4 regions of the Rahnella sp. RFA10(1/100) genome follow, and region 3 is predicted to be linked to each of the others. Evidence: predicted binding sites of a transcription regulator. Region 3 holds the regulator's gene; each other region holds the start of a gene.

Region 1 (7,942 bases), 330 kb from region 3:
CACCATTGTGATACCGCGCAGCAGCAACATCATGACCAGCGTGGCGATAAACGCCTGAACCTTACCTTTGGCCACAATCATACCGGTGACGCCACCCACAGCGGCACCCAGCACCAGCGCAGCCCCCACAGCAACCAGCGCATTCACTTCCAGTCCGACAATCGAGGCGGCAACAGCACCGGTAAGCGCCAGCAAAGAGCCGACGGATAAATCGATACCGGACGTCAGGATCACCAGCGTCATACCCACCGCCATAATGGCGTTGACGGACGTCTGCTGAAGGATGTTAAACAGGTTGTTAACCGTAAAGAAATTCGGGCTCATGGAAGAAACCACGGCAATCAACACCAGCAGTGCAATCAGAGACTTTTGCTCCAGCAACCACTCTTTACTGATCCAGCGCTTTTTAGCTGGCAATGTCTGAGAACTCATATCTGATTACTCCTGCGTCACGCCGTATTGCTTGCCGACAGCAGCTGCCATCAACACTTCTTGCGTAGCCTGTTCTATCGGGAATTCACCGCTTAAATGACCTTCATGCATCACCAAAACCCGGTCACTCATGCCAATCACTTCCGGCATTTCTGAGGAAACCAAAATGATGCTCAGCCCTTCGCGCTTGAACTGGTTTATAAGCTGGTAAATTTCTTTTTTAGCACCAACGTCAACGCCGCGCGTCGGTTCGTCGAGGATCAAAACTTTCGGCCGCGTCATTAATCCACGGGCAATCGCCACTTTTTGTTGATTACCACCGGACAGCAGGCCGATGGTCTGCATCATTGACGGTGTTTTGATATTGAAAAGGCGGATGAAATCGCCGACAGCCTGCTGTTCGTCGGCATGCTTAAGGCGCCCGCCGGTGTGACTGAAATAGCGCAACGCGGTCAGTGACATGTTTTCTTTCACAGACATACCGAGCACCAAACCATCGCGCTTACGGTCTTCAGAAATGTAAACAATACCGTTTGCCAACCCGTCTTGCGGAGAGTGAGTCACCACTTCGCGGCCATCTAGCGCCACATAACCACTTTTACGCGGTAGCGCGCCGTAGAGAATTTTCATCAGTTCGGTACGGCCGGCACCCATCAAACCGGAAATCCCCAGGATTTCGCCGCTGTACAGATCAAAGCTGATGTTGTTCACTCCCGGTCCGCTGATATCACGCACCTGCAGGCGCAGCGCACCGCGTTCATGATTAATACGCGGGTATTGTTCCTCCAGACGGCGGCCCACCATCATTTCAATCAACGTGTCTTCTTCCAGTTCGCTGACCGGACGCTCTGCAATGAACTGCCCGTCACGAAATACCGTCACGTCGTCGCAGATTTCGAAGATTTCTTTCATGCGGTGTGAGATATACACCACGCCACAGCCGGCAGCTTTCAGTTCGCGTATAACGCTAAATAAAGAAGCGGTTTCAGTATCGGTCAGGGCATCGGTCGGCTCATCCATAATGATGACTTTGGATTCAAAGCTAAGCACTTTAGCTATTTCGACCATTTGCTGGTCGCCGATGGATAAATCCCCCACCAGCCGGTCACTTTTGTAACGCAGATTCAGGCGCGCCAGCAGTTTATCGGCTTCGGCATACATCTTCTTCCAGTTGATACGGCCAAAACCGTTTACAAACTCACGGCCAAGGAAGATGTTTTCAGCAATAGTCAGTTGAGGGATCAGATTTAATTCCTGATGGATAATCCCGATCCCGGCTTCCTGCGATGCTTTCGGACCGTTGAACGTCGCTTCCTTACCCAGAAAACGTACTGAGCCGGCATCTTTTTGATAGATGCCGGTCAGCACTTTCATCATGGTGGACTTGCCCGCGCCGTTTTCCCCCACCAACGCCATCACTCGTCCCGGATAGACGCTGAGCGCCGCGCCGGAAAGGGCTTTCACGCCGGGAAAGGCTTTATCAATGCCTGTCAGTTGCAGCAAAGGTTGCATAAAAGCCTCAGAAGGTTACGCCGGCACACAGAATAATGTTCGCATAAGGCGAACATTCCCCGCTGCGGATCACAGCCCGACTTTTTTCGCTTTGCGCTTTGAATGCCTCATGGCTGACGTAATCCAAAGCAATGGTGTTTCCCTGGTGTTGTTCGAGTTGTGTCAATTGGGCGAGCAACGCTTCATGGAGTTGAGGATTTTTAGTCTGGATTTCCTCGGCGAGGATAGCCCGCTCAACCTGCATCTCGTGTGTCACTACCTCTAAGACTTGTAAAAAGGTGGGGACTCCCTGGGTTAATGCCAGATCGATGCGTTGGCAAGCTGCTGGCACCGGAAGACCGGCATCGCCAATAACCAGCTGATCGGTGTGGCCTAACCGGGCAATAACATGTGAGATTTCGGCATTTAACAGCGGTGACTTCTTCATTGTGAACTCCTACAGCGAAACGTTTCGCTCATTGAAGAGTTTATAAAGATTAGCGGACATGGCAACGAGCTAGTGATGGAATTGTGATCAGCGTCGAAACGTTTCGCTGACTGATTCGGAAACAACGTGGAAATTTGAGTTATCGTTTAAGAAAGGCAGGAGCAGAAATAAAACAGGGTACCCGAAGGTACCCTTTGAGCGGCAGAAATGGGGATCAGATTTCCACCTGCGTGCCGAGTTCGATCACCCGGTTAGGCGGAATTTCAAACTGATCGGGCGCACGCAGGGCATTGCGGCTGAGCGCCATAAAGAGTTTCCCACGGAAGTACAGATACCACGGGCGCTTGGTCAGGATCAGCGATTCATGCGACATGAAGAATGACGTTTCCATCATCCGGCACGGTAATCCTTCCAGACCACAGCGATGGAATACTTCTTCCACGTTCGGCGTTTCTTTAAACCCGTAACTGGCTACTACACGCCAGAACGTCGGTGACAGCTGCTCGATGGTGACACGCCGGACATTATGCACATAAGGCGCATCTTCCGTGCGCAGCGTCAGCAGAACCACGCGCTCATGCAATACTTTGTTGTGTTTGAGGTTGTGCAGCAATGCAAACGGAATGACGTTGATGGCGCGAGACATATACACAGCCGTTCCCGGAACACGCACCGGCGGAGATTTTTCCAGAGAGGCGATCATCGCCTCCAGGGAATTCCCATGCTCGTTCATACGGCGCATAAGGCGGAAGCGTTCGCTCTTCCAGGTGGTCATCACGATGAACATGCACAAACCCAGCGTCAGTGGCAACCAGCCACCGGAGAACAGTTTGGTGGCATTCGCCGCGAACAGCGGGATATCCATAAACAGCAGACCGATCAGTAAAAGTCCGACCAGGAAGGGTTTCCAGTGCCAGTTTTTAAGCGCAACCGTACAGGAAAGTATGCTGGTCAGCACCATCGTACCGGTCACGGCAATACCATAAGCCGCCGCCAGATTGCTCGAATGCTCGAAGCTGGCGATAACAATAACCACCGCAAAATAAAGCAGCCAGTTGATAGCCGGAATGTAAATCTGGCCTGCTTCCATTTCTGACGTATGGATAATGCGCATTGGCGGTAAATAGCCCAAACGTACAGCCTGGCGGGTCAGGGAAAACACGCCCGAAATAACTGCCTGGGAGGCGATAATGGTCGCGAGTGTTGCCAGAATCAGTAACGGGATTAATGCCCAGTCAGGCGCCAGCAGGAAGAACGGGTTCTTAATCGATTCCGGGTTTTTCAGCAATAATGCGCCCTGACCGAAATAGTTCAGCACCAGAGAAGGCAGTACCACGGTGAACCAGGCCAGACGGATAGGGAATTTCCCGAAGTGGCCCATATCGGCATATAACGCTTCAACACCGGTAATCGACAGAACCACTGCACCGAGCGCCAGGAAGGAGAACGACTTATGCTCGATAAAGAAGTTAACTGCCCACATAGGGTTCATGGCGCGCAGCACTTCAGGATTCTGCATAATACTGTTGACGCCAAGCACCGCCAGCGTCAGGAACCACAGCAACATTACCGGTGCAAACAGTTTGCCCACGATGCCGGTACCATGCTTCTGAATAATGAAAAGCAGCGTCAGAACAGTAATAGAAAGAGGAACGATATAAGGATCGAGCGAAGGGGCTGCGATTTCCAGACCTTCCATTGCGGAAAGTACTGAAATAGCCGGAGTGATCACCACTTCACCATAGAAGAAGCTTCCCCCGATCAGGCCGAGAATGACCAGAACGGCAGTGGTTCGCGCCGACGTGTTTCTGCCTGCCAGAGACATCAGCGTCAGAATACCCCCTTCGCCTGCGTTGTCCGCCCGCATCACATAAGTGAGGTACTTGAGCGAAACAATGAGGATTAACATCCAAAAAATCAGAGAAAGAAAGCCAAAAACGACGCTGGGTTCAACGTTAAAACCATAATGACCAGAAAAACACTCTCTTAAGGTATAGAGAGGACTGGTACCAATGTCGCCATAGACCACACCAATGGCGGCCAGGGTTACTGCTGGGAGTGACCGTTTATGTTCAGTGCTCATATTTCGTTTCTTTTTTGCTCGAACATCCGTAAGCGATGTGTGCGCTCAGACTTATGATGCCCACTAAAAGGCGCACAGTATGCACGAATAAATCAGATTGCCTACCCTTAAATGCGCAGTGAAACCGGCGTTCTTATGAACGAGGTCGCATTTTTGATAATAGAAAATTTTTAGTAATCAACAAGCTATAACGATAAAAATAAACGTGGAATATCGTCACCAGCCAGTACACTATTCAATAACTTAATGGATACCGAAAGAGACAGTATGGCGCAATCTCCCCTTTTGGCAGAACGGATAGCCCGTCTTGCCAACGCATTAGAACATGGCCTGTACGAACGGCAGGATGCCATACGACTTTGCCTTTTGGCCGCCCTGTGCGGCGAAAGCGTTTTCCTGCTGGGGCCGCCGGGCATTGCAAAAAGTCTGATCGCCCGTCGCCTGAAATTCGCGTTCCGCCATGCCCGCGCTTTTGAATATCTTATGACACGCTTTTCCACGCCGGAAGAAGTCTTTGGTCCGCTATCAATTCAGGCCCTGAAAGATGAGGGCCGCTATCTGCGTCTGACCGAAGGTTATTTGCCGGAAGCTGAAATTGTCTTCCTTGATGAAATCTGGAAAGCCGGTCCCGCCATTCTCAACACGCTTCTGACCGCCATCAACGAGCGCCGGTTCCGTAATGGCGAGCGTGAAGAAGCAATACCTTTACGTCTGCTGGTCAGCGCTTCCAACGAATTACCCGAAGCTGATGGTGGTCTTGAGGCACTGTATGACCGCATGCTGATCCGTCTGTGGCTGGATAAAGTGCAGGATAAGCAAAATTTTCGCTCACTGCTGACCAGCCGTAACAATGAAAGCACTAATCCGGTAGCAGAGTCTCTGAGTATCAGTGATGAAGAATACCAACAATGGCAGCCGGAGATCGACAAAGTCAATCTTTCAGACAGTTGCTTTGAGCTGATCTTCCAGCTGCGCCAGCGCCTTGATGCCCTGGATACTGCCCCTTATGTTTCTGACCGTCGCTGGAAAAAAGCCCTGCGCCTGTTGCAGGCCTGTGCATTTTTCAGTGGCAGAAAAGCGATTACCCCGGTGGATCTGATCCTGCTGAAAGATTGTTTATGGCATGATCTCAATACGTATAACCTCCTGCACAATCAGATTGAGCAACTCATCACTGAGCAGGCTTATCAGCAGCAGGCATTGCTGATGAAAATCCAGCAGCTTAATCAGCAGTGGATGCAACATCAGCAACAACAGAGCACGCGTCAGTCAATCAAACTGAGTAAGAAAGCCGGGATTTTCAGCCGTAAGCCACAATACAGCCTGCCAGAATCACTCAATACCCCCAATCTGACCTTGTTATTGCAAACGCCTTTGCACCTGCATGAAATAAAAGTCACACACTTATTATTCGAACGCAGCATCCTGGAAGAATGGCTCAATAAAGGGGGCGTAATGAAAGCCAAACTCAACGGGATTGGTTTTGTACAAACCGTGGATTTGGAAATCGATGACAAACAGCAAATTCTGGTGCTGGATGTGAGCCGTCAGAGCACACCACTGACACTGCCCGGCCATGCGCATATTGCTGTTCCCGACGAAATGAAAAATATGCTCAATGACCTGACCGCAAAACTGGCGCAGCAGAGGCATGAATTCAGCCAGCAGCAAAACTGCCTGTTTGTTCCGGCTGAATGGATGGCAAAAATTGAAGCCAGCCTGCTGCAGGTGGCTGAACAGTTGCGTCATCAGCAACAGACATTCAGCGGTCACTGATCATGTTCAGTCTCGAGTCACTGGATCTGCTGCTGGCGATCAGCGAAGCCGAACTGATTGAAGAACTGATTGTCGGCTTGCTGGCGGCGCCTGCACTGGTCGTTTTCTTCGAGAAATTTCCCCGTCTGAAGCGTGCATTAACCCGGGATCTTCCGGAATGGAAATTGCGCCTGCGCCAGAGGATCCACGAAACGCCGGTTCCTCATGAGCTGGCCAAAGAATTCTACCTTTACCAGCACTGTCAGCAGCTTGATGCCACGTCTTTTCAGTCCGGTCTCGCTTCCCTCATCGATGAACTGGTGCAACTCAGTTCTCCATTTGCTACAGAAGCCCGTACCTTACAGGAAAATAATGAAGCTTCGCGTACGTCAAAAACCGGCAATAGCTTTCATACTTTATTCCTTCAGCGCTGGCGCCTGAACCTGACCTTCCAGACGGTGAACGTTCATCATCAGTTGCTCGAACAGGAACAGGAGCAATTGCAGGAAGAATTGCTGCAACGTCTGCAGCTCAGCAGCGAGTTATCCCCTTTATTAGCCGAGAACGATACTGCCGCCGGACGTTTGTGGGACATGAGTAAAGGGAAGCGGCTGCGGGGTGATATTCAGTCACTGGCACGGTTTGGCGCTTTCCTTCAGCAGCAGCCTGAACTGATGCATCTGGCCGAACAACTGGGCCGCAGCCAGACGGCCAAAACCAGTCCACATGAAGATGCAAAAATGGAAACGCACCGGCTGATGGTGCGCGAACCCGCGATAGTGCCGGAAGAAGTGAACGGCATTCATCAGAGCGATGATATTTTGCGCCTCATGCCGACGGAGCTGGTGACGCTGGGGCTGCCTGAGATGGAATATGAATTCTATCGTCGCTTGCTGGAAAAGCGTTTGATGACATATCGCCTGCAAGGGGATGTCTGGCGTGAGAAAGTGGTCAAACGGCCGGTGGTCTATCAGCAGCAGGAACCGCAACCGCGCGGGCCTTTTGTGGTCTGCGTCGATACGTCCGGTTCCATGGGCGGCTTTAACGAACAGTGCGCCAAAGCATTCTGTCTGGCATTACTGAAGATCGCTCTGGCGGATAACCGCCGATGTTACATCATGTTATTTGCCAGTGAAGTGATCCATTATGAACTGACATCTAACGGTGGCCTGGATCAGGCGCTGCGCTTTCTGGGACAACATTTTCGCGGCGGTACCGATCTGGCAGCCTGCCTGAATGCCACACTGGATAAACTTGCTTCTCCGCAGTGGGAAGATGCGGATGCCGTGGTGATCTCGGACTTTATCGCCCAGCGGTTGCCAGATGAAGTACAAATGAAGGTCAGATCACTGCAGCGCGAAAAACATCACCGCTTTCATGCCCTGGCAATGTCACACTATGGTAAGCCCGGCATCCTGCGAATTTTCGATCATATCTGGCGCTTTGATACCGGGGTTAAAAGCCGCGTACAGCGACGCTGGCAGAGAAATTAAGCCCACAAGAGAAAGATGACCATGACTGAAATTTACCAGCTCGATGAGCTTGATCGCGGGATCCTCAACGCCCTGATGGACAATGCCCGTACGCCTTATGCCGAACTGGCAAAATTGTTTACTGTCAGTCCGGGGACGATCCACGTACGCGTAGAGAAAATGAAGCAGGCAGGCATCATTACCGGTGCGCATATTACCGTCAATCCCAAACAGCTGGGTTACGACGTATGCTGTTTTATT
Region 2 (7,942 bases), on a different contig from region 3:
CCAAAGACAGCAAAGATCAAAGCGTTAAAGGCTATGCCGGTGACAGCGCGACCACGGCCTCTGTAAAAGCTAAATTGCTGGCTGATGACATCGTCCCATCACGTAACGTGAAAGTTGAAACTACCGACGGCGTGGTACAGCTTTCCGGTAACGTGAAAGATCAGGCACAGTCTGACCGTGCTGAAAGCGTCGCCAAAACCGTTGATGGCGTGAAAAGCGTCAAAAATGATCTGAAAGTCGCACCGTAACGATCATCTGCTGTAGCTGTTGTCTATAGCGCCCTCCTCAGGGCAGGGCGCTTTATTTTCGGAATAACGCATAACTATATTTATTTATGTGCCTGCTGAATATTCGGGATGAACGGAATTGCCTGCAGTTGGGAAAAATATCGTGTCGGAAACGCTAACACTTTCATTTTTCGACTACCTTTATTAAGTAATTCGTTTTTTTGTTACTGGCTGTAGCCGGTTGATAAAGCGTCAGAAGGCAATATTTCACAGTGAGTCCGGCCCGAGGCGGGGCACAACCTTTTAAAATGGCAAAGTGAAAATAGGGTAAAGGAGAAGCTTATGTTTCGTTGGGGCATTATTTTTCTAATCATCGCGTTGATCGCGGCGGCTCTTGGTTTCGGTGGTTTGGCGGGTACAGCTGCCTGGGCTGCAAAAATCGTCTTCGTAGTCGGTATCATTCTGTTCCTGGTCAGCCTGTTTACGGGTCGTAAGCGACTTTGACCACATCACTTCAGTGATGCCAAAAAGCGTTAGTTAATCACATCGCCCCCTTCAGTGAAGGGGGCGATTTTTTTATGCAGGTATCCTGGCCGTTAACAGGACGTAACGATTTTGTCGTCCGATTTTGGCAAGAAATTCACCCAAAGCAGGAAGACGAGGTATGCTCAGAAATGAAGGCTAACCGGGTGGAGCCATTTGCGTGAGGACGATGCGTTGGGATACAGAATACCTGTCACGCTGGGGAATATAGAAGCGCTGGCGTACAAACCCTATACGCCGGGGAAGATTGCCCTGGTGTGCGAAGGCGGCGGACAGAGAGGCATTTTTACGGCAGGTGTGCTGGATGAGTTTCAGCGCGCGCGTTTCAACCCCTTTGATTTATATCTGGGTACCTCTGCGGGTGCGCAAAATCTCTCTGCCTTTGTCTGCGGGCAGCCCGGCTATGCCAGAAGGGTGATTACCCGTTATACCACCAGTCCTGAGTTTTTTAACCCGCTGCGATTTGTGCGGGGCGGACATCTTATCGATCTCGACTGGCTGGTTGAAGAAACGGCTAAAAACATGCCACTGGCGATGGAAAGCGCAGAAAAGTTGCTCATTGATGGCCGTGAGTTCCTGATGTGTGCCTGTCGCAGTGATGACTACACGGCTAATTATTTTTCACCGACGCGGGAAAACTGGCTGCCGGTGATCAAAGCCTCCAGCGCTATTCCGGGTTTTTACCGCCTGGGGGTGGATCTGGAAGGTATCAGCTATCAGGACGGCGGCATCAGCGATGCGATCCCTGTTGAGGAAGCTTATCGCCGTGGCGCGGATACCATTGTAGTGATCCGTACCGTTCCCTCTGCGATGTTCTATACGCCGCAGTGGATGAAACGTATGGAACAATGGCTGAGCGAAAGCAGTCTGCAACAGCTGGTGCGCATGATGCAGCATCATGAAGAGAGCTATCACCGTATCCAGCAGTTCATTGAGAATCCGCCGGATGATGTGCGTATTTTTGAAATCTTCCCACCCAAACCGCTGGCCAGCCATGCGCTCGGTAGCCGTCTGCCTGCGCTAAATCAGGATTACCATCTCGGCCGCCGTTGCGGACGGTATTTTTTGTCTGCCGCAGCACACTGGCTGTTACCGCGTGAAAACGAGCGTCCTTATCCGCTGATCGAACCGCGCGTGACACGCCGTCCGCAACGGATCGTGGTGCCGCAGGACGAGCCAGAAAATGTGATCCCGTTGGCGGCATCTGCCAGCACGGCGGAGCAAATCATTCTCGATCCCGCCGTGCTGACGGACATGGTCGCCGACGGAGGGATAGTGCGTCCGGCTGCGTTTAAAGACAGCGTAGTCAGTGTGTCTTCACCGCAACGCGCCGCATCAGACAGGCTACAACCGGAAAGCTCCGCGCCATCAGAAAATTATCCATCCAGTGAGGGCGAAAAGTTGTGAGTTACACCTTCATCGATACGCACTGCCATTTCGATTTTCCACCGTTTACAGGGGCGGAAACCGAAAGTTTGCGCCTCGCCGGACAGGCTGGTGTGCGGCAGATTATTGTTCCCGCTGTCACGTCTGATCGTTTTAACGGCATTCTCTCGCTGGCAAAAAAATTTCCGCCGTTGCATGCCGCGCTGGGGTTACATCCCCTTTATGTTGCACAACACCAGGACAGTTGCGTGGAATTACTGGATTCGCTGCTCAGTCGCCGGGATCCTCATCTGGTGGCCGTCGGGGAAGTTGGCCTGGATTTATACATGGAAGAGCCGAGATTTGAGCAACAACAACGGTTGCTGAAAGCGCAGTTTGCTCTGGCAAAACGTGAGACGCTGCCGGTGATCCTGCATTCCCGGCGCAGCCACGATCAGCTGGCAGCGATGCTGCGTCAGGCAAAACTGCCGGCGACCGGGGTGGTACACGGATTTGCAGGCAGTCTTTCTCAGGCACAGGCGTTTATTAAACTGGGTTTTGCGATAGGCGTCGGCGGCACCATCAGCTATGAGCGTGCGCAGAAAACCCGGCATGTGATGGCCGGATTACCCCTTTCCTCTTTGCTGCTCGAAACCGATGCGCCCGATATGCCGTTGCAGGGTTTTCAGGGGCAGCCTAACCGCCCTGAGCGTGCGGCTAATGTATTCGACATTTTGTGCAGCCTGCGCAGTGAAACGCCCGAACAGATTGCCGGCGCATTGCTCGATAATACCCGACGCATCTTTAATCTCCCTTCGCTGTGAACCCTGAGAAAGACTAAATTGTGATTTAAATAACATTCACATTGACGCGGCTGAGCCTGCATAAAAAGGTTTTCTGGTAATTCACGATTTAATTTCTCTTTAAAATGTTATTATTATAACATTACCTGCGCGATTGCCGCCGGGTGATTGCGGTGTAATCCCCCGAACTCCGTTTGTCATGATTCGGGTATACACTCTTATAAGGGTCGAATACTGAGCATAAAGGCTATGAAATGTGATTTATATCTCATTTCATCAAGCAACGTTGCAAACGGTTTTCATTTTGTGTGAAATACTGCACACAGGAACCTGATGTGACGTGTTCAAATAGTCACAACGTATTGGCGTCAGCCAATCCAAGCGCGGTGAGAAGGATCTCAGTTGCCACGTAAGCCACTACACGCCGCTTACGCACGCTATCTTCAAGGAACCAAGTCCGCTCGCCAACCGTGCAGAATTTTTTTCCCGAGGGTAAACGCGGGAAATAATTCATGACTGTATGCTCAGTTCTGGCCGGTCGCTGGAATTGAAAATTGTTGGAGAGTTATATGACCGATTTAACCGCCGCAGCGCAACGTGCGCTGAACCTGATGGATTTAACCACCCTGAACGAAGACGACACGGATGCGAAAGTGATCGCACTTTGTCATCAGGCGAAGAGCCCGGCAGGAAATACTGCTGCCGTCTGCATTTATCCTCGTTTTATTCCTGTTGCCCGCAAAACTCTGCGTGAGCAAGGTACGCCGGACATCCGCATTGCAACCGTGACCAACTTCCCGCACGGTAATGATGATCTTGAGATCGCGCTGGCAGAAACCCGTGCGGCAATTGCTTACGGTGCCGATGAAGTTGACGTGGTATTCCCGTACCGTGCGCTGATTGCCGGTAACGAGCAGATTGGTTTTGAGATGGTCAGACAATGCAAAGAAGCCTGTGCTGCCGCCAACGTCCTGCTGAAAGTGATCATCGAAACCGGTGAACTCAGGCAAGATGCCCTGATCCGCAAAGCGTCTGAAATTGCGATCAAAGCCGGGGCTGATTTCATCAAAACCTCCACAGGGAAAGTGCCTGAAAATGCCACGCTGCATAGCGCTGAGCTGATGATGAGCGTCATTGCAGAGATGGGCGTGGGCGAAACTGTCGGTTTCAAACCGGCTGGTGGCGTGAAAACCGCTGAAGACGCTGCGCAATATCTGGCGCTGGCTGACCGCCTGCTGGGCCGCGAATGGGCTGACGCACGTCACTTCCGTTTCGGCGCATCCAGTCTGCTGGCCAGTCTGCTCACCACGCTGGGTCACGCGGGTCAGAAAGCCACCAGCAGCTACTAATCATTGTTGTTATGCCGATGCCGTGGCGCTGTTTTACAGCGTCCGGTATTCGCATCCACATTTAGCGTTCAGCTCAGGCAGGGGGATACCTTGTTTCTCGCACAAGAAATTATTCGTAAAAAACGTGACGGTCAGCCTTTAAGCGACGAGGAAATTCGTTTCTTCATTAATGGTATTCGCGACAGCCAGGTTTCAGAAGGCCAGATTGCCGCGCTGGCAATGACTATCTATTTCAATGACATGTCTATGAAAGAACGTGTTTCGCTGACCATGGCGATGCGTGATTCAGGCACCGTGCTCAACTGGAAAAGCCTCGGCCTGAACGGTCCGGTCGTGGATAAGCATTCGACCGGCGGCGTGGGTGATGTGACCTCGCTGATGCTGGGCCCGATGGTAGCGGCATGCGGCGGTTATGTCCCGATGATTTCCGGCCGTGGTCTCGGTCATACCGGCGGTACGCTCGATAAACTCGAAGCGATTCCGGGCTTCGATATTTTCCCGGATGACAGCCGTTTTCGCAGCATCATTCAGGATGTCGGCGTGGCAATCATCGGCCAGACCAGCTCGCTGGCACCGGCAGATAAGCGTTTCTATGCAACCCGCGATATCACCGCAACCGTCGATTCCATTCCGCTGATCACGGCTTCGATCCTCGCCAAAAAACTGGCTGAAGGCCTGGATGCGTTGGTGATGGACGTCAAGGTGGGGTCCGGCGCGTTCATGCCGACTTATTCGCTGTCAGAAGATCTGGCGCAGGCGATTGTCGATGTGGCGAATGGTGCGGGTTGTAAAACCACCGCGTTGCTGACTGATATGAATCAGGTGCTGGCATCCAGCGCCGGTAATGCGGTTGAAGTGCGTGAAGCCGTGCGCTTCCTGACAGGTGAATACCGTAATCCGCGCCTGCTGGAAGTCACCATGGCGCTGTGTGTTGAAATGCTGCTGTCCGGCGGTCTGGCAAAAGATGACGCCGACGCCCGCCGCCAGTTGCAGGCTGTGCTGGATAACGGCAAAGCCGCCGAAGTCTTTGGCCGCATGATTGCTGCCCAGAAAGGCCCGGCCGATTTCATCGAGAATTACGATCGTTATCTGCAACAGGCCACGCTGAGCAAACCGGTTTATGCCGAAGGCAACGGGATTGTCAGTGCGATGGACACCCGTGCGCTGGGCATGACCGTCGTGTCACTGGGGGGCGGACGTCGCCGCGCCAGCGATGCCATCGACTACAGCGTCGGTCTGACCCATATGGCACAACTGGGCCAGCAGGTGGATACCCGTCAGCCACTGGCGATGATCCACGCCAACAGTGAAGCGGCCTGGCAGCAGGCGGCGCAGGAAGTGCGTGCGGCGATTGTCCTGAGCGACAACGCGCCGGAAAGCACGCCGGTGATTTACCGTCGGATCGGCAGTAACGCTTGATTTCAGGCCACATCGCCCCCATTTAAGATTGATCAGGTGCGCGGCAGTTCCGCGTGACCCAATGCGTAACCATTCGCAGGAGAGCAAAATGAAACGTACATTTATCATGGTGTTAGACTCATTCGGTATCGGTGCCAGTGAAGATGCCGGGCGCTTTGGTGATACCGGTTCTGACACATTGGGCCACATCGCGGCTGCCTGCGCGCGTGGCGATGCGGACAAAGGCCGTCAGGGCCCGCTGAATCTGCCTAACCTGACCCGCCTGGGGTTGGCGAAAGCCGCTGAAGAATCTACCGGAAAAATCCCTGACGGCATGGACGGAAATGCTGAAATTACCGGCGCCTATGCTTACGCCAGCGAGTTGTCTTCCGGTAAAGATACCCCGTCAGGCCACTGGGAAATCGCCGGCGTGCCTGTTTTGTTTGACTGGGGCTATTTCAGCGATACCACCAACAGTTTCCCGCAGGAACTGCTCGATAAACTGGTAGAGCGCGCTAATCTGCCGGGCTATCTCGGTAACTGCCACTCTTCCGGTACCGTTGTGCTGGATGAGTTGGGCGAAGAACACATGAAAACCGGCAAGCCGATTTTCTACACCTCTGCTGACTCCGTCTTCCAGATTGCCTGCCACGAAGAAACCTTCGGGCTGGATCGCCTGTACGAACTGTGCGAAATCGCCCGTGAAGAGCTGACCGAAGGCGGCTACAACATCGGTCGCGTGATTGCCCGTCCGTTCATCGGCGATAAAGCCGGTAACTTCGAGCGTACCGGTAATCGTCATGACTTAGCGGTTGAGCCACCGGCTCCGACCATCCTGAAAAAGCTGGTCGATGAGAAAAAGGGTCATGTGGTGTCTGTGGGTAAAATTGCAGATATTTATGCACAGGTTGGTATCACTAAAAAGGTGAAGGCCACCGGTCTGGACGCGCTGTTTGACGCCACCATCGAAGAGATGAAACAAGCCGGGGACAAAACCATCGTCTTCACCAACTTTGTTGATTTCGACTCCTCTTACGGCCATCGCCGTGATGTGCCGGGTTATGCTGCCGCGCTGGAGTTGTTCGACCGCCGCATGCCTGAACTGCTGGAGCTGGTGAAAGAAGATGACATCATCATTTTCACGGCTGATCACGGTTGTGACCCGACCTGGCGGGGTACCGATCACACCCGCGAGCACATTCCGGTCTTAATCTATGGCCCGAAAGTAAAACCGGGTTCATTAGGCCATCGTGAAACTTTCGCGGATATCGGCCAGACAGTCGCCAAATATTTCGATCTGTCGCCGATGGATTACGGTAAGTCGATGCTATAACGCTTTGTATACACGGCCAGTTCTTTATACTGGCCGCGTTTTTTATGATGAATATGACACCTCGCTGATTAAGGAATAAGAAGATGGCAACTCCACACATTAATGCTGAAATGGGCGACTTTGCTGACGTCGTGCTGATGCCGGGCGACCCGCTGCGCGCCAGGCACATCGCGGAAACCTTCCTTCAGGATGTTAAGCAGGTGAACGACGTGCGTGGCATGTTGGGGTTCACCGGCACGTATAAAGGCCGCAAAATCTCAGTGATGGGCCATGGCATGGGCATTCCTTCCTGCTCCATTTATGCCAAAGAACTGATCACTGAATTCGGCGTAAAAAAAATCATCCGCGTGGGTTCGTGTGGTGCTGTTCGTGCCGACATCAAACTGCGTGACATTGTGATCGGCATGGGTGCCTGCACCGATTCCAAAGTGAACCGTATGCGTTTCAAAGACCATGACTACGCGGCTATCGCGGACTACGACATGGTGCGTAACGCCGCTGACGCTGCGAAAGCTAAAGGCATCAATGCCCGCGTCGGTAACATCTTCTCCGCCGACCTGTTCTATACACCGGACCCGCAAATGTTCGATGTAATGGAAAAGTACGGCATTTTGGGTGTGGAAATGGAAGCGGCCGGGATCTACGGTGTGGCGGCAGAATTTGGTGCAAAAGCACTGACTATCTGTACTGTCTCCGATCATATCCGTACGCACGAACAAACCACTGCCGCTGAACGTCAGACCACCTTCAACGACATGATCGAAATCGCGCTGGAATCTGTTCTGCTGGGCGATAAAGAATAAATTCTGCTGATATAGCAGAGACGAAAACGGGCACCAAATGGTGCCCGTTTTGCTATGCATTTTCCTGCTCATCACTGAGCCGCTCATGTCTGAACTTGTAGATTTACTGCGTCAGGACAGT
Region 3 (7,942 bases):
GACGTGTTATCTCGGGCAGGAAGGCGAAAATTGTACGTTGAGCGCCGCCGTGGTGGTCTCCGCACCGCTGATGCTGGAACCTTGCGCTTACCGGCTGGAACGCGGTTCATCACGGATTTATCAGCACTATCTGCTCGGTCAGCTCAAAGGCAATGCCTCGCGTAAGCTGGCAAAATACCCTGGGACATTGCCCGTCACGCTGGCGCAACTGAAAGCCATGCGTCGTCTTCGTGAATTTGACGATGCTATTACCTCAAAAGCGCACGGATTTACCGACGCGCTGGATTATTACCGCCGGTGCAGCGGTCTGCCGTTACTGGCACAGGTCAGAACCCCCCTGCTGATTATCCACGCCAAAGACGATCCGTTTATGACACCCGACGTCATCCCGAAAGCAGAAGATTTACCGGATTGCGTGGAATATCAGTTAACGGAACATGGCGGACATGTCGGCTTTGTGTCCGGCAGCATACGTAACCCCCAAATGTGGCTGGAACAACGCATTCCGGCCTGGATCGCCCCCTATTTAGAAAATAAGACTAAGGAAAAAACAGAGTGATTATTCCCTGGCAGGAACTGGATCCTGAACTGCTCACCAGCGTGGTGGAATCCTTCGTATTGCGCGAAGGCACCGATTACGGCGAGCAGGAAAGATCGCTGGAACAAAAAGTCGATGACGTGAAACGTCAGCTGAAAAGCGGTGATATTGTGCTGGTATGGTCAGAGTTGCATGAAACGCTGAATATTATGCCACGCGGTCAGTTCCGCGCCGGGCAGGAAGAAGTGCCGCAGGACGGGTAGAGCCGCTCGAAAGCAGGTTGTGACAACCTGTCACTTCGCGAATAAATATGGTAACAATAGGCTTAATTATGCGCAGCACGGCACTACATTTTCAACCACAGAAAAGACCGCGTCACGCCAGCCTGTATCCCCTTTCTGGAGAAAAGCATTTATGTCAGCCAAACATCCTGTTATTGCCGTTACCGGTTCGAGCGGTGCAGGCACCACGACCACCAGCGTGGCGTTTCGTAAAATATTTCAACAGCTTGGCTTACGCGCTGCGGAGCTGGAAGGCGACAGTTTTCACCATTTCACCCGTCCTGAAATGGATGCGGCGATCCGTAAGGCACGCGATCTCGGGCGCCACATCAGTTATTTCGGGCCGGAAGCCAATGACTTTGGTTTGCTGGAAAAAAGCTTTATCGAATATGGCAAAACCGGCACCGGCCGTTCACGTAAGTATTTGCATACTTATGACGAAGCGGTTCCCTATAATCAGGTGCCGGGCACGTTTACGCCATGGCAGGCGTTGCCGGAACCAACGGATATCTTATTCTATGAAGGCCTGCACGGCGGTGTAGTGACAGACAAAATTGATGTCGCCGCCCAGGTCGATTTGCTGGTCGGCGTTGTGCCTATCGTTAACCTGGAGTGGATCCAGAAACTGGTGCGCGATACCGGGGAGCGTGGCCATTCACGTGAAGCAGTGATGGATTCCGTCGTGCGTTCGATGGATGATTATATCAGCTACATTACGCCGCAGTTTTCCCGCACCCACATCAACTTCCAGCGTGTGCCGACTATCGACACCTCAAACCCGTTCGCAGCAAAAGCCATTCCGTCACTGGATGAAAGCTTTGTGGTGATCCATTTCCAGGGACTGGACGACATCGATTTCCCCTATCTGCTGGCAATGTTGCAGGGGTCATTTATCTCGCACATCAAAACGCTGGTGGTACCAGGTGGGAAAATGGGGCTGGCGATGGAGCTGATCATGGCGCCACTGGTGCAGCGCCTGATGGAAGGTAAGAAAATCGAGTAAACTTTATTCCGCTGCAATCACTTCAAAGCTGTGGGTGATGGTGGCCGCTTTACCCAACATCAGAGACACTGAACAGTATTTTTCGGCAGAAAGGCTGACCGCACGTTCAACAATCTTATCGGTCAGATCCTTACCGGTGACGATAAAATGCAGATTGATATGCGTGAACAGACGCGGCGCTTCTTCGCGGCGTTGTGAAGTCAGCTTCACTTCACAATCACGCACGTCATTACGGCCTTTCTGTAAAATAGATACCACGTCAATTGCACTGCAGCCGCCTGCGGACATCAGTAACATTTCCATCGGGCTTGGGGCTTTATCGCCCGCGTTACCATCCATTGAAATCTGATGACCCGACGCTGACTCACCTAAAAAGGTCAGCCCTTCAACCCATTTGACACGTGCGTGCATGAACTATTCTCCCGGTGAATAAACTTTTAGAAATCTGCTCTCAGAGTACCCTTTAGACCAAAATCTGGCAACGTAACCCGATCGCCATCATGCTGAAGCGAGACAACAGAAGACAGCATCTCAAACCTGTGCTACAAACAAAGCCGAAACATACTTTCCAGTAAATTGCGGTGACGGTTTTTGCGGTTTAAGAACAGAACCCACGGTGTTAACAGCAATAAACAGGCTGTTGCACTCCGACATCCGCTTGCAGCATTTCTGGGGAGTTATATGCTGAAAGGGCGCTTTGGATTTGAAGTGCCATACAGGGAACTCTGAGCCCTGTGATTTTGGGCAGCGATAACAACAGAGGATAATAGCTAATGGTTCTCGGCAAGCCACAAACAGACCCGACTCTTGAATGGTTCCTGTCTCACTGTCATATACATAAGTATCCTTCTAAAAGTACGCTGATTCACCAGGGTGAAAAAGCCGAAACGCTTTACTACATCGTGAAAGGGTCAGTTGCTGTCCTGATTAAAGATGAAGAAGGCAAGGAAATGATACTGTCCTACCTTAACCAAGGTGACTTCATCGGTGAGCTGGGACTCTTCGAAGAAGGTCAGGAACGTAGTGCCTGGGTACGTGCTAAAACTGCCTGTGAAGTGGCTGAAATTTCGTATAAAAAGTTCCGCCAGCTGATTCAGGTTAACCCGGATATTCTGATGCGTCTCTCCGCGCAGATGGCCAACCGTCTGCAAGTGACGTCAGAGAAAGTCGGCAACCTTGCCTTCCTCGACGTAACCGGTCGTATCGCTCAAACGTTGCTCAACCTGGCTAAACAGCCTGATGCAATGACCCATCCGGACGGGATGCAAATCAAGATTACCCGTCAGGAAATTGGCCAAATCGTCGGTTGTTCACGTGAAACAGTCGGACGAATCCTCAAAATGCTGGAAGATCAGAGCCTGATCTCCGCACACGGGAAAACGATTGTCGTTTACGGCACACGTTAATCCCTCGAAAATTGGCGCGGCAGAATACTGTCGCGCCTTTTTTATGGGCTAAGCTTTACCCATGACGTTATGGCGAAAACTGTTTTACCATCCTGAAGTGAATTACGCGCTGCGCCAGACGCTGGTGTTGTGCCTGCCTGTTGGCATTTGCTGGCTGTTTGGCAACTTGCAAATGGGTCTGCTGTTTTCCCTCTGCCCGGCCTGCTGTAACATCGCCGGTCTGGATACCCCGCACAAACGCTTTTTCAAACGTCTGATCGTCGGCGGTTCACTGTTTGCCGTGAGCAGCATTCTGCTGCAACTGATGCTGGAAAACTGGTACGTTCCGCTGCCGCTGATCATGCTATCGCTGGCGTTATTGCTCGGCGTTACCGGTGAAATCAGCCCGTTACATGCGCGCCTGTTACCCGGCGCGCTGGTAGCCACTATTTTCACGCTGAGTATGGTCGGTGTGCGCCCGATGTGGCAGGCACCGGTGCTGTTCGCAGCAGGCACAGCCTGGTACGGGGTGTTTAACTGGGTGTGGTTTCGTATTTCGCAAGAACAGCCTATGCGCGAAACGCTCAGCCAGCTTTATCTGCAACTCGCGGATTATTTCGAGGCCAAGTACAGTCTGCTGACGCAACATACCGATCCCGAGACGGCGTTGCCGCCATTACTTACCCGTCAGCAGCAGGTTATCGATCTGATTGCCCTGCTTTATCAGCAATTACACATGCTGCCACAACACGGACATCATCATCACCATAAGCGACTGTTTCAGCTTTTTCAGGTTGCTCTCGATTTGCAGGAGCACATTACCGTCAGCCTGCATCAGCCGGAGGAAGTACAGAAACTGGTTGAGGAAAGCCATGCAGAAGCGGTAATCCGCCGCAATGCGCAGGTGATTTCCACCCGTCTTCGGGTGATTGCCGGCGATATTCTTTATCACCGTTTATCTGAGCGCTTTACCATGGCCAATGAGCTGGCTGCGCTGGAGAAAATCGCCGCGCGTAACCCGGACAATCCGGTTGGCCAGTTTTGTTATTACCATTTCAGCCGCATTGCGCGCCTGCTGCGGACCCAGCGCCCGTTATACCGGCGCGATCTGATGAGCACCCAGCCACGTCTGCCCTTCTGGACTGCGCTAAAAAGCTATCTTTCTTTCAAATCCGTGGCCCTGCGTAATGCCGCGCGTCTGGGCATTATTTTAGCGATTGGCAGCAGCCTGGGGCTGTTCTTCAATTTGCCCAAACCGTACTGGATTTTGCTGACTATCATGCTGGTCAGCCAGAACGGCTATAACGCCACGCGGGTCAGGATCCAGCACCGTGCGCTCGGTACGCTGGCCGGTTTGCTGATTGCTTCAGGATTGTTAAAACTGGCGCTACCGGAAAGCACCACGCTGCTGTGCATGCTGCTGATCACCTTGTTGTCCTATACGGTTTTACGCAAAAATTACGGGCTGGCGATGGTCGGCATGACGGTGACGGCAGTGTATACCCTGCAACTACTGGCGATGAACGGTGTGCATTTTCTGATACCAAGACTGGTCGATACGCTGCTCGGCTGTGCGCTGGCCTTCGGTGGCACCCTCTGGCTATGGCCGCAATGGCAAAGCGGTTTGCTGCGCCAGAACGCGCATCAGGCGCTGGAAACGTATCAGGACGCTATCCGTCTGCTGCTTGAGGAAAACCCCGACACCGCAAAACTGGCGTATACCCGTATGCGGGTCAATCAGGCGCACAATAAGCTGTTCACTTCTTTAAACCAGGCGATGCAGGAGCCCGGCTTTAACTCGCATTATCTGGCAGACATGCGGTTATGGGTGACACACAGCCAGTTTGTGGTCGAACATATCAACGCGATGACAATCCTCGCACGCGAACATTATATGTTGCCGGAAAAACTGGCGACGGAATATTTGCAGACCTGCGAAATCGCACTGCAAAGCTGCCAGCAACGACTGCTCTATGACGGGCCGGGCAGCGAGAATAATCTGTTTAATGCGCCGGAACTTCATCCGGATATGCCGCTGACCGAAATGGAACGCCACCTGCGGCGCGTGATTTCACATCTCAGCGTAATGCATACGATCTCGTCACTGGCGTGGAAGCAACGACCACATCATGGGATCTGGCTGACGCGGCGGGCGTGAAAGGGGAGACACCTTTCAAATCCCCCTTTTTACTGGCTTGCAGCCAGACTGCTTTTTGAAATGGAGAAACTTTCGGCTTTTCAATTGCCGTGATCGCTTAACTCACCGCGCCGAAACCGACCAAAGAGGGCTAGTCATAGCCCTCTTTGGTCGGTTTCGGCGCAAGAGACCATGTGATAAATGTTAGTGGGAAACCGAAATTTTCTCGATCAAGCGTTTAAAGACGGGGCCGTGGGGATCACCCCCCACAAACTTTCCCCACCGCCTTCTCAAACCTTTCCATCCCTTCGCTGATGTCAGCGAAATCAATCACCAGTGAAGGCGCAAACCGCATCACGTTTGGTCCGGCGACCAGCATCATCAGCCCGGCTTCTGCGGCGGCGGCATGGAATTCTCCGGCACGGTTTTTATACGCATCGGCAAGCTCGGCGCCGATCAGCAGCCCCTGACCACGGAACTCGTTGAAGATGTGATATTTCTGATTGATGGCATCCAGCGCGCTGATGAATTTCTCGCGGCGTTCGTTGATGCCAGCCAGTACATCAGGTGTATTGATGATATCCAGCGCAGCTTCAGCCACCGCACAGGCCAGCGGGTTGCCGCCGTAGGTGGTGCCGTGTTTGCCCGGCTCCATAACGGAAGCCACTTCTTCAGTTGCCAGCATGGCACTGACCGGGAAACCGCCGCCGAGCGCTTTGGCTGTGGTCAGAATATCGGGCGTCACGCCGTAGTGCATATAGCTGAACAGCTTGCCGCTGCGTCCCATACCGCTTTGTACTTCATCCAGAACCAGCAGCGCCTGATGTTTGTCACAAAGCTCGCGCAGGCCTTGCAGAAACGCCTGGGTAGCGGGGGTAACGCCGCCCTCCCCCTGCACCGGCTCAACCACAATGGCGCAGGTGTGGTCGTCGATCACCGCCTTTACGGCATCCAGATCGTTGAACGGCACATGCACAATGTCAGCGGGTTTCGGGCCGAAGCCGTCGGAGTATTTCGGCTGGCCACCCACGGAAACTGTGAACAACGTGCGACCATGGAAGGCGTTATGGAAAGCGATGATCTTACTTTTGTACGGGCTGTGACGGTGTGAAGCATAGTAACGCGCCAGTTTAAAAGCCGCTTCGTTGGCTTCAGCGCCGGAGTTAGCGAAAAATACACGGTCGGCAAAAGTGGCATCGATCAGCTTCTGCGCCAGTCGCAGGGCGGGTTCATTGGTAAATACATTACTGACATGCCAGAGGGTTTCGCCCTGCTCATGCAACGCTTTCACCAGTGCCGGATGGCAATGCCCGAGCGCTGTCACAGCAATACCCCCTGCGAAATCAACATATTCATTCCCTTGCTGATCCCAAACGCGACTGCCTTTACCTTTCACCGGAATGAATTTCGCCGGTGAATAAACCGGTAAAATGACTTTATCGAATGTACCCCGATCTACCGCTGATTTTTCTGACATTACTCGTCTCCCCACTGCCATTAATATGAAAATATAATCACAAAATATGCATAAAAAATCACAGACAGGCAAACGAAAATCGCACCCGAGGCGGAAGTAATTTTTTCAGCAATATTAACTGATTAGATTTTAAGGAAATTATCCAGAAGCTGGTGCCCCTGCTCGCTCAGAATGCTTTCAGGATGAAACTGAACGCCATGCAGGGGCAAGGTTTTGTGCATGATGCCCATAATGTCGTCGCGATCACCACTACGTTCTGTCCATGCCGTGACCTCAAAACAGTCGGGCAGCGTCTGTGGCGCGACCACCAGAGAATGGTAGCGCGTCACGGTCAGCGGATTATTCAGCCCGGTAAAGACGCTTCTGCCGGTATGGCGGACAGGTGAGGTTTTGCCGTGAATGGCCTGCCGCGCACGGACGATTTTCGCGCCGAACGCCTGCGCCATCGCCTGATGCCCGAGGCAAACGCCAAGAATCGGTAAACGGTGGGAGAAATGGACAATGGCGGGCAGGGATATGCCCGCCTGATCAGGCGTACACGGGCCCGGAGAAATCACCAGATGTGAAGGAGAAAGTTGTTCAATGTCGGAGAGGGTAAGCTGATCGTTACGCATTACTTTCACTTCTGCGCCCAGCTCGCAAAAATATTGATAGAGGTTGTAGGTGAAGGAATCGTAATTGTCGATCAGCAGCAGCATAATATACCCGGTAAAAGTCGCAGAATTTACCGGGCAATTCTACGCATTTTTCAGCGCGGGCTCAGTATTTTGTCGCTTAATGTTCTTCCGGGATTTCACTGACAACGGCATTAAAAATTGCCACCAACCCTGATTCATCACCAAATACCGCTGTTTTATTGGCTGCCAGCCAGCTTTCCCGATCCACTTTAGACCAGTCAATGTCGTAGCCAGCATGAATGACCAGTTGCTCGATAAAAATGCGCAGCGCACGACCATTCCCTGTGCGGAACGGATGCAGCAAATTCAGCCCGGTATAATAATGAGCCAGTCGCTCAGCAAGATTATCCAGCGGTAAGCCGATCAGAAATTTCTCCTCTTCCAGTTCCTGCATCAGCGCATTGCCCTCTTTTTCAATGTATTCGAAATGGCAAAACGGCGTGT
Region 4 (7,942 bases), on a different contig from region 3:
CGGCACGTCCGGATCATCGGACAGCGAACAGCAGGGACGTTCTGATCCGCTCGAAGGTTTCAACCGGGTGATGTTCGATTTCAACTATAACTATATGGATCCGTACCTGGTGCGGCCTGTGGCGGTAGCCTGGCGTGATTATGTGCCACAACCGGCGCGTAACGGCACCAGTAACTTCCTGAGCAATCTGGATGAACCGGCCAGCATGGTTAACTCCCTGCTGAAAGGTGATCCGTACCGTGCGGCGATCCACTTCAACCGCTTCTTCCTGAACACGATTTTAGGGATGGGCGGTCTGATCGATGTTGCCGGAATGGCGAACCCGAAACTGGCGCGTGAAGAGGCGCAGGGCTTCGGCAGCACACTGGGTCATTACGGCGTCGGCTACGGTCCGTATGTGGTTCTGCCAGGTTACGGCAGCGCGACCGTCCGTGACGAAGGTGGCGACCTGGTTGATGATTTGTATCCGATGCTCAGCTATCTGACCTTCTGGATGTCAGCCGGTAAATGGGTACTGGAAGGGGTGGAAACCCGTGCGGAACTGCTCGATTCTGATGGCCTGATCCGTAACTCTTCGGATCCGTATCTGTTTATACGTGAGGCTTACTTCCAGCGTCATGATTTCCTGGCAAGAGGCGGTCAGCTGACGCCGCAGGAAAATCCGAACGCGGCACTGATTCAGGGCGACCTGAAAGATATCGACTCGGAATAACCGTTCCGGACATACAAAAAAAGCGCCTTCCGGCGCTTTTTTCATATCAGGCGTATCACTCAGTTCATCAGAAGCTGTAGTTAAAGTTCGCGCCGTACAGCATGGCGGTCCCTTTGGCCTGGTATTCGTAATTCGGTACACCGTTAGCGACTTTCTCACTGATATTCACGGTCTGACCATGCATATAGGAGACACCCACATCCACAGACGCGTCTTTATTGAAGGCGTAAGTCGTACCGGCGGAAACCCAGAAGCGGTCCTGATCCGGAATAGAAATGGTGCGGTTATCTGCCGGAACCGGGCTGTCATCGAAGGCGATACCGGTACGGAACGTCCAGTTATCGTCGTAGTAATAGGTGGTACCCAACGCGATGCGGTAAGCATCATGATAACCTTCGTCTTTCTGGAACAGCGTCTGGCCGTTAGAACCGGTCGCTTTCAGCTCCTGGAACTGGCTCCAGCTGGTGTAAGCCAGGCTGTAGTGAATCGCCCATTTTGGTGCCACGCGGTTATAACCGGACAATTCCCACATTTCAGGCAAGTTCAGGGTCAGGGATCCCGGCACGGTCTGGCCACCCGTTCCGCCTAACGCTTTCGGAATGCCGTTACGGTATTCGCCGTCGAAGTCAATTTTCACTTCAGAACGGTAGGTGAAGCCGTAGCGGTTATTATCATCCACTTCATACAGGATACCGGCGTTCCAGCCGTAACCCCACTCATTGCCTTTCAGCTTGGCGGCTTCCGTATCCGCAGGCAGCAGACCGCCGGTTTGAATCGGCACCAGTTCACCGGCAGTACGGCGAATTTTCGCTTTCGCGTAAACGGCATCGAAGCCCAGGCCGAAGCTGAAATGCTGGTTCAAACGGTAAGCAACACTTAAGTTAGTGTTAACGGTGGTAAGGTCAGTTTCACCGCCGATCGGGCCAGCCGGATAATTATCGCTGAACTCAGTCGCCAGACCGTAGTTTGACGTAGCCGATGCACCGACCGCCCATTGATCATTGAGTGGCATAATAAAGTGGATATTAGGCACCCACTGATTCGGCGCAATGTTATCCGCATCAGTGCTCCTGCCTGTAACCGGCGAGTTGCCTGTTACTTTGACATCCGGGTCGACATAAATCGCACCCGCTGAGAAAGAGGGACGATCAAACATGGTCATGGTTGCCGGGTTACGGCTGCCGGATGCGGCAGTATCAGCGATGGCACCTTCACCCGAGAAAGAGCGGCCTAACCCCGCAGCGGTATATTCATTTAACTGAAAACCTGCTGCATAAACGTTGGAGGAAACAATTGCCACTGCAGCTGCCAGAGCAGATCTTTTAAACAGGTTTTTCTGGTTCATGACCAAAACCTCAATTTTATGTTTTTTATCAAACAATGTTACATCAAGTAACAATGAGCGCGGGATTGTAGGGTCCGTTATCAGTCTGACAAATCAGACCAGTGAGCGAAGTATAGGTCTGACCTGTGGTGTAGTTGCAATAATGTTTCATAGATATTTCTTATTTGATGCAAGAAATTGGATCCACTTAACAAAAAACAAACAATAAAAGTTCAATTAAGAAACGTTAAAGTGAGAACAGTGACGAAGTTATAAACGATTACTTACATATACGTGATCTGGATCACCTGAAAGGCACATAATAAGTAAGCACTAGTGTGTTGTCAGAACGGTGGCGTAAAATACAGGCTGGAAATAAAACCTTATTCGCAATCAGGCCAGACGGTGGACGTTGCCGCTGATGCCGGGGAGAAAATTATGTCTGACGTAACCATGTCCTCTAAATCCACCCAACCTCTGCATTCCATCAACAAATGTGGTGCGGAAGAAACCGCAGCCTGCTGCTGTGTCGATGTCGGAACCATCATGGACAATACGGATTGCACCGCTTCTTACAGCCGTGTTTTTGAAACCGAAGCTCAGGCGAACGAAACCCTGCAAGCCCTGACCGAACGCGCACGCGGCGTTGAATCTGAGCCATGTGAAATCAACAGCCGTATCGAAAAAGTGGATGGCGGCGTCGAACTGAATATCGATTTCACATTTAGCTGCCAGGCTGAAACGATGATCTTCCAGTTAGGCTTGAGATAATCCCCGTCATACTTTGAGCCGCAGATGCGTTGGCTGCACTCCGTAACCGAATTACTGATGTATATCAGTTCATCGGAATGGCATTGATTGCCGCGTGACTCATTCTGCGACTCAAATTATTGAGAGGAAGTTCTAAGTTGTCATACCGCTTAAATAAGCGGTATTTCTTTGTCTGCTATTTCTGCCTGCCGCCTTTCTTCTCATTCTTATTTCAGAAAAATTTGCTGTTGCTCGCACTTCACTCCCTTTCGCTTTGCCAAATGTAAATACATAGTTAAAACTGAGTTATCAGGTCTGACCTCTTAAGACCCTATTTTTTCTCAGGAGCTTGTATGAATAAAGTCGTTCCACTGGTGACGCGTGAGGGCGATCGCATTGCGATTGTCGACGGCTTACGTACGCCGTTTGCTAAACAGGCCACCGCCTATCACGGCATTCCTGCTGTCGATCTCGGTAAAATGGTGGTCAGTGAGCTGCTGGCAAAAAGTGGGATTGACCCGAAGGACATCGACCAGCTGGTTTTCGGTCAGGTGGTCCAGATGCCGGAAGCGCCGAATATCGCCCGCGAAATTGTGCTCGGTACCGGCATGGATGTATCGACCGATGCCTATAGCGTCTCGCGTGCCTGTGCCACCAGTTTTCAGGCGGTTGCTAACGTGGCCGAAAGCATCATGAGCGGGATGGTGCAGGTCGGGATCGCGGGCGGAGCGGATTCTTCTTCGGTATTGCCGATAGGTGTCAGCAAACGACTGGCCCGCGCCCTGGTGGATGTTAATAAAGCACGTACGCTGTCGCAGCGTCTCTCCATTTTCAGCAAACTCAAACTGCGCGATTTGCTGCCGGTGCCGCCTGCTGTGGCTGAATATTCTACCGGTCTGCGCATGGGCGATACCGCAGAGCAGATGGCGAAAAGCCATAACATCAGCCGCGTGCAGCAGGATGAGCTGGCGCACCGTTCTCATACGCTGGCCGCGCAGGCATGGGAGCAGGGGTATTTAACCTCGCAGGTCATGGCTGCACAGGTTCCGCCTTACCGTGAAGTGCTGCAAAAAGATAACAACATCCGCCTGAATTCTGAAATCAGTCAGTATGCCAAATTGCGCCCGGCTTTCGACCGTAAACACGGTACCGTCACCGCCGCCACCAGCACGCCGCTGACGGATGGTGCCGCGGCGGTATTAATGATGAGCGAATCCCGCGCACGTGAACTGGGCCTTGAACCTCTCGGCTATCTGAAAAGTTTTGCGTTTGCCGCTATCGGCGTCTGGGAAGACATGCTTCTCGGGCCTGCCTACGCCACGCCGCTGGCGCTGGATCGCGCAGGGTTGATGCTGGACGATTTGGATCTGATCGATATGCATGAAGCGTTTGCGGCACAGACGCTGGCGAATATCAAAATGTTAGCCAGTGATGAGTTCGCCCGTGAAAAACTTGGCCGTAGTCAGGCAGTTGGCGAAATAGACTGGGATAAATTCAATGTTCTGGGCGGTTCACTGGCCTACGGGCATCCTTTTGCGGCAACCGGCGCACGAATGATTACCCAGACGCTGCATGAATTACGTCGTCGTGGCGGGAAATATGGGCTGACCACTGCCTGTGCCGCCGGCGGCTTAGGCGCAGCAATGATCCTGGAGGCCGCGCAATGAGAGAACCTATGGAAAACCTGAATCCGGCAGAAACTCAAGCAACCGAACCGGTCTCTGCTTTTTCACTGATATTTACCACGGAACATGTGGGGATTATCACCATCGATGTTCCCGGCGAAAAAGTGAATACCTTAAAGGCTGAATTTGCTCAGCAAATCAGCGCTATTTTGCACAAAGCACAGCAGTATCCCGGTCTGAAAGGTCTGGTGCTCATTTCGGGCAAAACAGATTCATTCATTGCCGGTGCGGATATCACCATGATTTCGGGCTGTCAGACAGCCGTCCAGGCCAGTGAACTGGCGCAAAAAGGCCAGACGGTGATGGCTCAAATCGCCTCGTTTTCTGTGCCGGTGGTGGCCGCTATTCATGGTGCCTGTCTCGGCGGTGGTCTGGAACTGGCGCTGGCGTGCCATGCCCGTGTGTGTTCGCTGGATGAAAAAACTCAGCTCGGCCTGCCGGAAGTACAGCTGGGTTTACTGCCGGGGTCCGGCGGTACGCAGCGGCTTCCGCGGCTTATCGGTGCGCCGAAAGCGCTGGATATGATGCTGACCGGTCGCAGTATTCGCGCGAAACAGGCGCTGAAAATGGGGCTGGTGGATGACGCAGTGCCCTATTCTATTTTGCTGCAAACGGCGCTGGAACGTGTGGCGAAAGGGCGTAAATCACGTCCGCCATTGCCGTGGCAGGCGCGTCTGGCCGGTGGGCCGGTGGGCAAAAGTTTGCTGTTCCATTTTGTGCGTAAACAGACATGGGCGAAAACACACGGCAATTATCCGGCCACCACAAAAATCATCGATGTGGTAAAAACCGGGCTGGACCAAGGCAGCGGTAACGGCTACCAGGCCGAAGCCAAAGCTTTTGGCGAACTGGTGATGACATCAGAATCGGCGGCATTACGCGGCCTGTTTTTCGCCTCCACCGCGCTGAAAAAAGAAAAGGGCGGTGATGCAGAACCTTTGCCGGTGCGCCGTGTGGGCATTCTCGGTGGTGGCCTGATGGGGGGAGGTATCGCTTATGTGACTGCCACCAAAGCCGGACTGCCTGTACGTATTAAAGACATTAATCACGACGGTATCCGCCATGCGCTGAAATACAGCTGGGATTTGCTGGAGAAAAAGCTGCGCAGCCGGAGGCTGACCCGCAGCGAACAGCAACGTCAGATGCTGCTGATTTCCGGTACTACCAGTTACAGCGGTTTTGCGCAGGCTGATATTGTGGTGGAAGCGGTATTTGAGGATTTATCGCTCAAACAGGCGATGGTGGCGGAAATAGAGCAAAACGCCGCACAGCACACGATTTTTGCATCAAACACCTCTTCTTTGCCCATTCAGAAGATTGCAGAGCGGGCTGACCGGCCGGAACAGGTGATCGGGCTGCATTATTTCAGCCCGGTCGATAAAATGCCATTGGTTGAAGTCATCCCGCATGCGGGCACCAGTGCACAGACTATTTCAACCACGGTTTCGCTTGCCAGGAAACAGGGGAAAACGGCCATCGTGGTAGGTGACAGCGCCGGATTCTATGTAAATCGTATTCTTGCGCCTTACATCAATGAAGCTGCGCGTTGCTTACTGGGCGGTGAACCGGTCGATCATATTGATAAAGCGCTGGTGAATTTTGGTTTCCCGGTCGGCCCGATCCAACTGCTGGATGAGGTCGGTATTGATGTCGGCACGAAAATTGGTCCGATACTGATTGATGCTTTTGGTGAGCGTTTTGCCGCTCCCGCCGGTTTTGATGCGGTGCTTAAAGATGACCGTAAAGGCCGTAAAAATGGCAAAGGTTTCTACCTTTACGGGCAGAAAGGGCGGACGGCGAAGAGAAAACAGGTCGACCCGGCGATTTATCGTCTGCTGAATGTCACGCCAAAAGCGCAGCAGTCAGAAGATGGGATTGCACAACGCTGCGTGATGCTGATGCTCAACGAAGCGGTGCGTTGTCTGGACGAAAAAGTCATCCGCAGTGCGCGCGATGGTGATCTTGGCGCTGTGTTCGGAATAGGTTTTCCGCCCTTCCGGGGGGGACCGTTCCGTTACATAGACCAGCTTGGCAGCGCCACTGTGGTGAAAATACTGGAGCAACTGGCGCAGCAGTACGGCGAGCATTTCACGCCATGCGAAGGGTTAATACGACGGGCGCAGCAGGGTGAACGGTTCTGTTCAGGTAACAGGGCGGGCGAAAAGGTCAGTGAAGTGTGATTGTGATCACTGCTTATTGCTGAGTTTCGCGAGAATCTGGAACAGATCCTGCTTAAAGCCAGGTACATGCCGGGGATCATTTTTATGGTGAGAATAACTTTGTACAGAAACAATCCCAAACGATTGATCTACAACCTGAGTGGTTAAATAATCGCCTGAATGGTTTACAAGCGGTAAGGGTTGGTGTAAAAAACAGCGTTTTATTTACGTGAAGTTTCAGGCAAAATGCCCGACCGCTGATGCTCATCATGCAGGGCATGTGGGCACAGCGTGTTAAGTGGATGTAATGCCTGACAGCTATCTTGTAATGAAAAACTTCAATCTGACAGTGATTGAAATGCTGGGCAATGGGTAATACAGCACGCAAGGCGTTTCTGTATAGCGCTATTTTTGTTAACAAAAGCGGTGCAATATGCAAGTTGTAATTATGCGTCACGGTGATGCGGTTCTCGAAGCTGCCAGCGACTCAGTTCGCCCGTTAAGCGAATGCGGATGTGACGAATCAGTACATATGGCTGCCTGGCTGAATGGCCGTGGCATCAAAATTGACCGCATTCTGGTCAGCCCGTACCTGCGTGCGCAGCAGACGCTCGAAAAAGTGCGCCAGTGTCTGGCGCTGCCCGGAAATGTTGAGATTGATATTCTCAAGGAACTGACACCGGGCGGAGATCCTGCTCTGGTCGCCAGTGAACTGCAGCATCTGGCACTGATCGGCGTCAACGCGGTACTGGTGGTGTCGCATCTGCCGCTGGTCGGTTATCTGGTAGCAGAACTGTGTCCGGGCGTTTGCCCGCCAATGTTCGCCACTTCCGCGATGGCAAGTGTTGAACTGAACGGCGAAACCGGGCAAGGCACCTTTGACTGGCAATTCAGCCCATGCCAGGTGATGGCTAAGGTCTAATCCCGTTTACTCGTCATACTTCGAGCCGCAGATGCATTGGCTGCGATAAATTACCCGGATCACTTACCTGAGTAAGCTTATCGGGATAATTTTTCTTGCCGCCTTGCTGCAACTCGAATTATTTAGAGTAAGGCTTCGGTGAACAGCGCCAGACAAAAGAAAGGCACAGCTCCGGCTGTGCCTTTCTCGTTTATGAAGGTGGGGAGGAAGTCAGCTGATTTTATCGTCCAGCTCAACCAGTACCAGCAAAGCGGCGCTGCCACCCAGTTCTTTAGGAGCCTGATGGAAAGCCTCGACGTCCGGATGCTGTGCCAGCCACAACGGGGTTTGTTGCTTGAGGATATGTTTGCCGTGACCGTGCATCACACAGGCGCAATGTACATGTTCACG

What was found. The regulator CRP, encoded in region 3, controls carbon source genes, mostly activating them, when cyclic AMP is high. The targets are predictions, from matches to a motif close to ATGTGANNNNNNTCACAT.
Region 1: rbsD (D-ribose pyranase) is a predicted target of CRP. The motif match lies at 2,453-2,470, and genes of this name have one in related genera.
Region 2: deoC (deoxyribose-phosphate aldolase) is a predicted target of CRP. The motif match lies at 3,245-3,262, and genes of this name have one in related genera.
Region 4: ETV65_RS07490 (YfcZ/YiiS family protein) is a predicted target of CRP. The motif match lies at 2,329-2,346, and genes of this name have one in related genera.

Annotation. Positions count from the first base shown of each region.
Region 1 covers NZ_SEWR01000005.1:346,288-354,229, reverse strand. The annotation lists gene rbsC (ribose ABC transporter permease) at 1-432, opposite strand, end outside; gene rbsA (ribose ABC transporter ATP-binding protein RbsA) at 439-1,944, opposite strand; gene rbsD (D-ribose pyranase) at 1,952-2,371, opposite strand; gene kup (low affinity potassium transporter Kup) at 2,586-4,454, opposite strand; gene ravA (ATPase RavA) at 4,722-6,230, shown strand; gene viaA (ATPase RavA stimulator ViaA) at 6,233-7,702, shown strand; gene asnC (transcriptional regulator AsnC) at 7,724-7,942, shown strand, end outside.
Region 2 covers NZ_SEWR01000003.1:596,923-604,864, reverse strand. The annotation lists gene osmY (molecular chaperone OsmY) at 1-248, shown strand, start outside; gene ETV65_RS13235 (DUF1328 domain-containing protein) at 570-731, shown strand; gene ETV65_RS13230 (patatin family protein) at 945-2,177, shown strand; gene ETV65_RS13225 (TatD family hydrolase) at 2,174-2,959, shown strand; gene deoC (deoxyribose-phosphate aldolase) at 3,508-4,287, shown strand; gene deoA (thymidine phosphorylase) at 4,378-5,706, shown strand; gene deoB (phosphopentomutase) at 5,795-7,018, shown strand; gene deoD (purine-nucleoside phosphorylase) at 7,102-7,821, shown strand.
Region 3 covers NZ_SEWR01000005.1:13,797-21,738, forward strand. The annotation lists gene ETV65_RS15735 (hydrolase) at 1-559, shown strand, start outside; gene ETV65_RS15740 (YheU family protein) at 556-801, shown strand; gene ETV65_RS15745 (phosphoribulokinase) at 953-1,822, shown strand; gene ETV65_RS15750 (OsmC family protein) at 1,826-2,233, opposite strand; gene crp (cAMP-activated global transcriptional regulator CRP) at 2,596-3,228, shown strand; gene ETV65_RS15760 (YccS/YhfK family putative transporter) at 3,290-5,365, shown strand; gene ETV65_RS15765 (aspartate aminotransferase family protein) at 5,604-6,821, opposite strand; gene ETV65_RS15770 (aminodeoxychorismate synthase component II) at 6,944-7,519, opposite strand; gene ETV65_RS15775 (putative adenosine monophosphate-protein transferase Fic) at 7,596-7,942, opposite strand, start outside.
Region 4 covers NZ_SEWR01000002.1:147,726-155,667, forward strand. The annotation lists gene mlaA (phospholipid-binding lipoprotein MlaA) at 1-712, shown strand, start outside; gene fadL (long-chain fatty acid transporter FadL) at 780-2,057, opposite strand; gene ETV65_RS07490 (YfcZ/YiiS family protein) at 2,475-2,807, shown strand; gene fadI (acetyl-CoA C-acyltransferase FadI) at 3,140-4,453, shown strand; gene fadJ (fatty acid oxidation complex subunit alpha FadJ) at 4,450-6,651, shown strand; gene sixA (phosphohistidine phosphatase SixA) at 7,064-7,552, shown strand; gene smrB (endonuclease SmrB) at 7,763-7,942, opposite strand, start outside.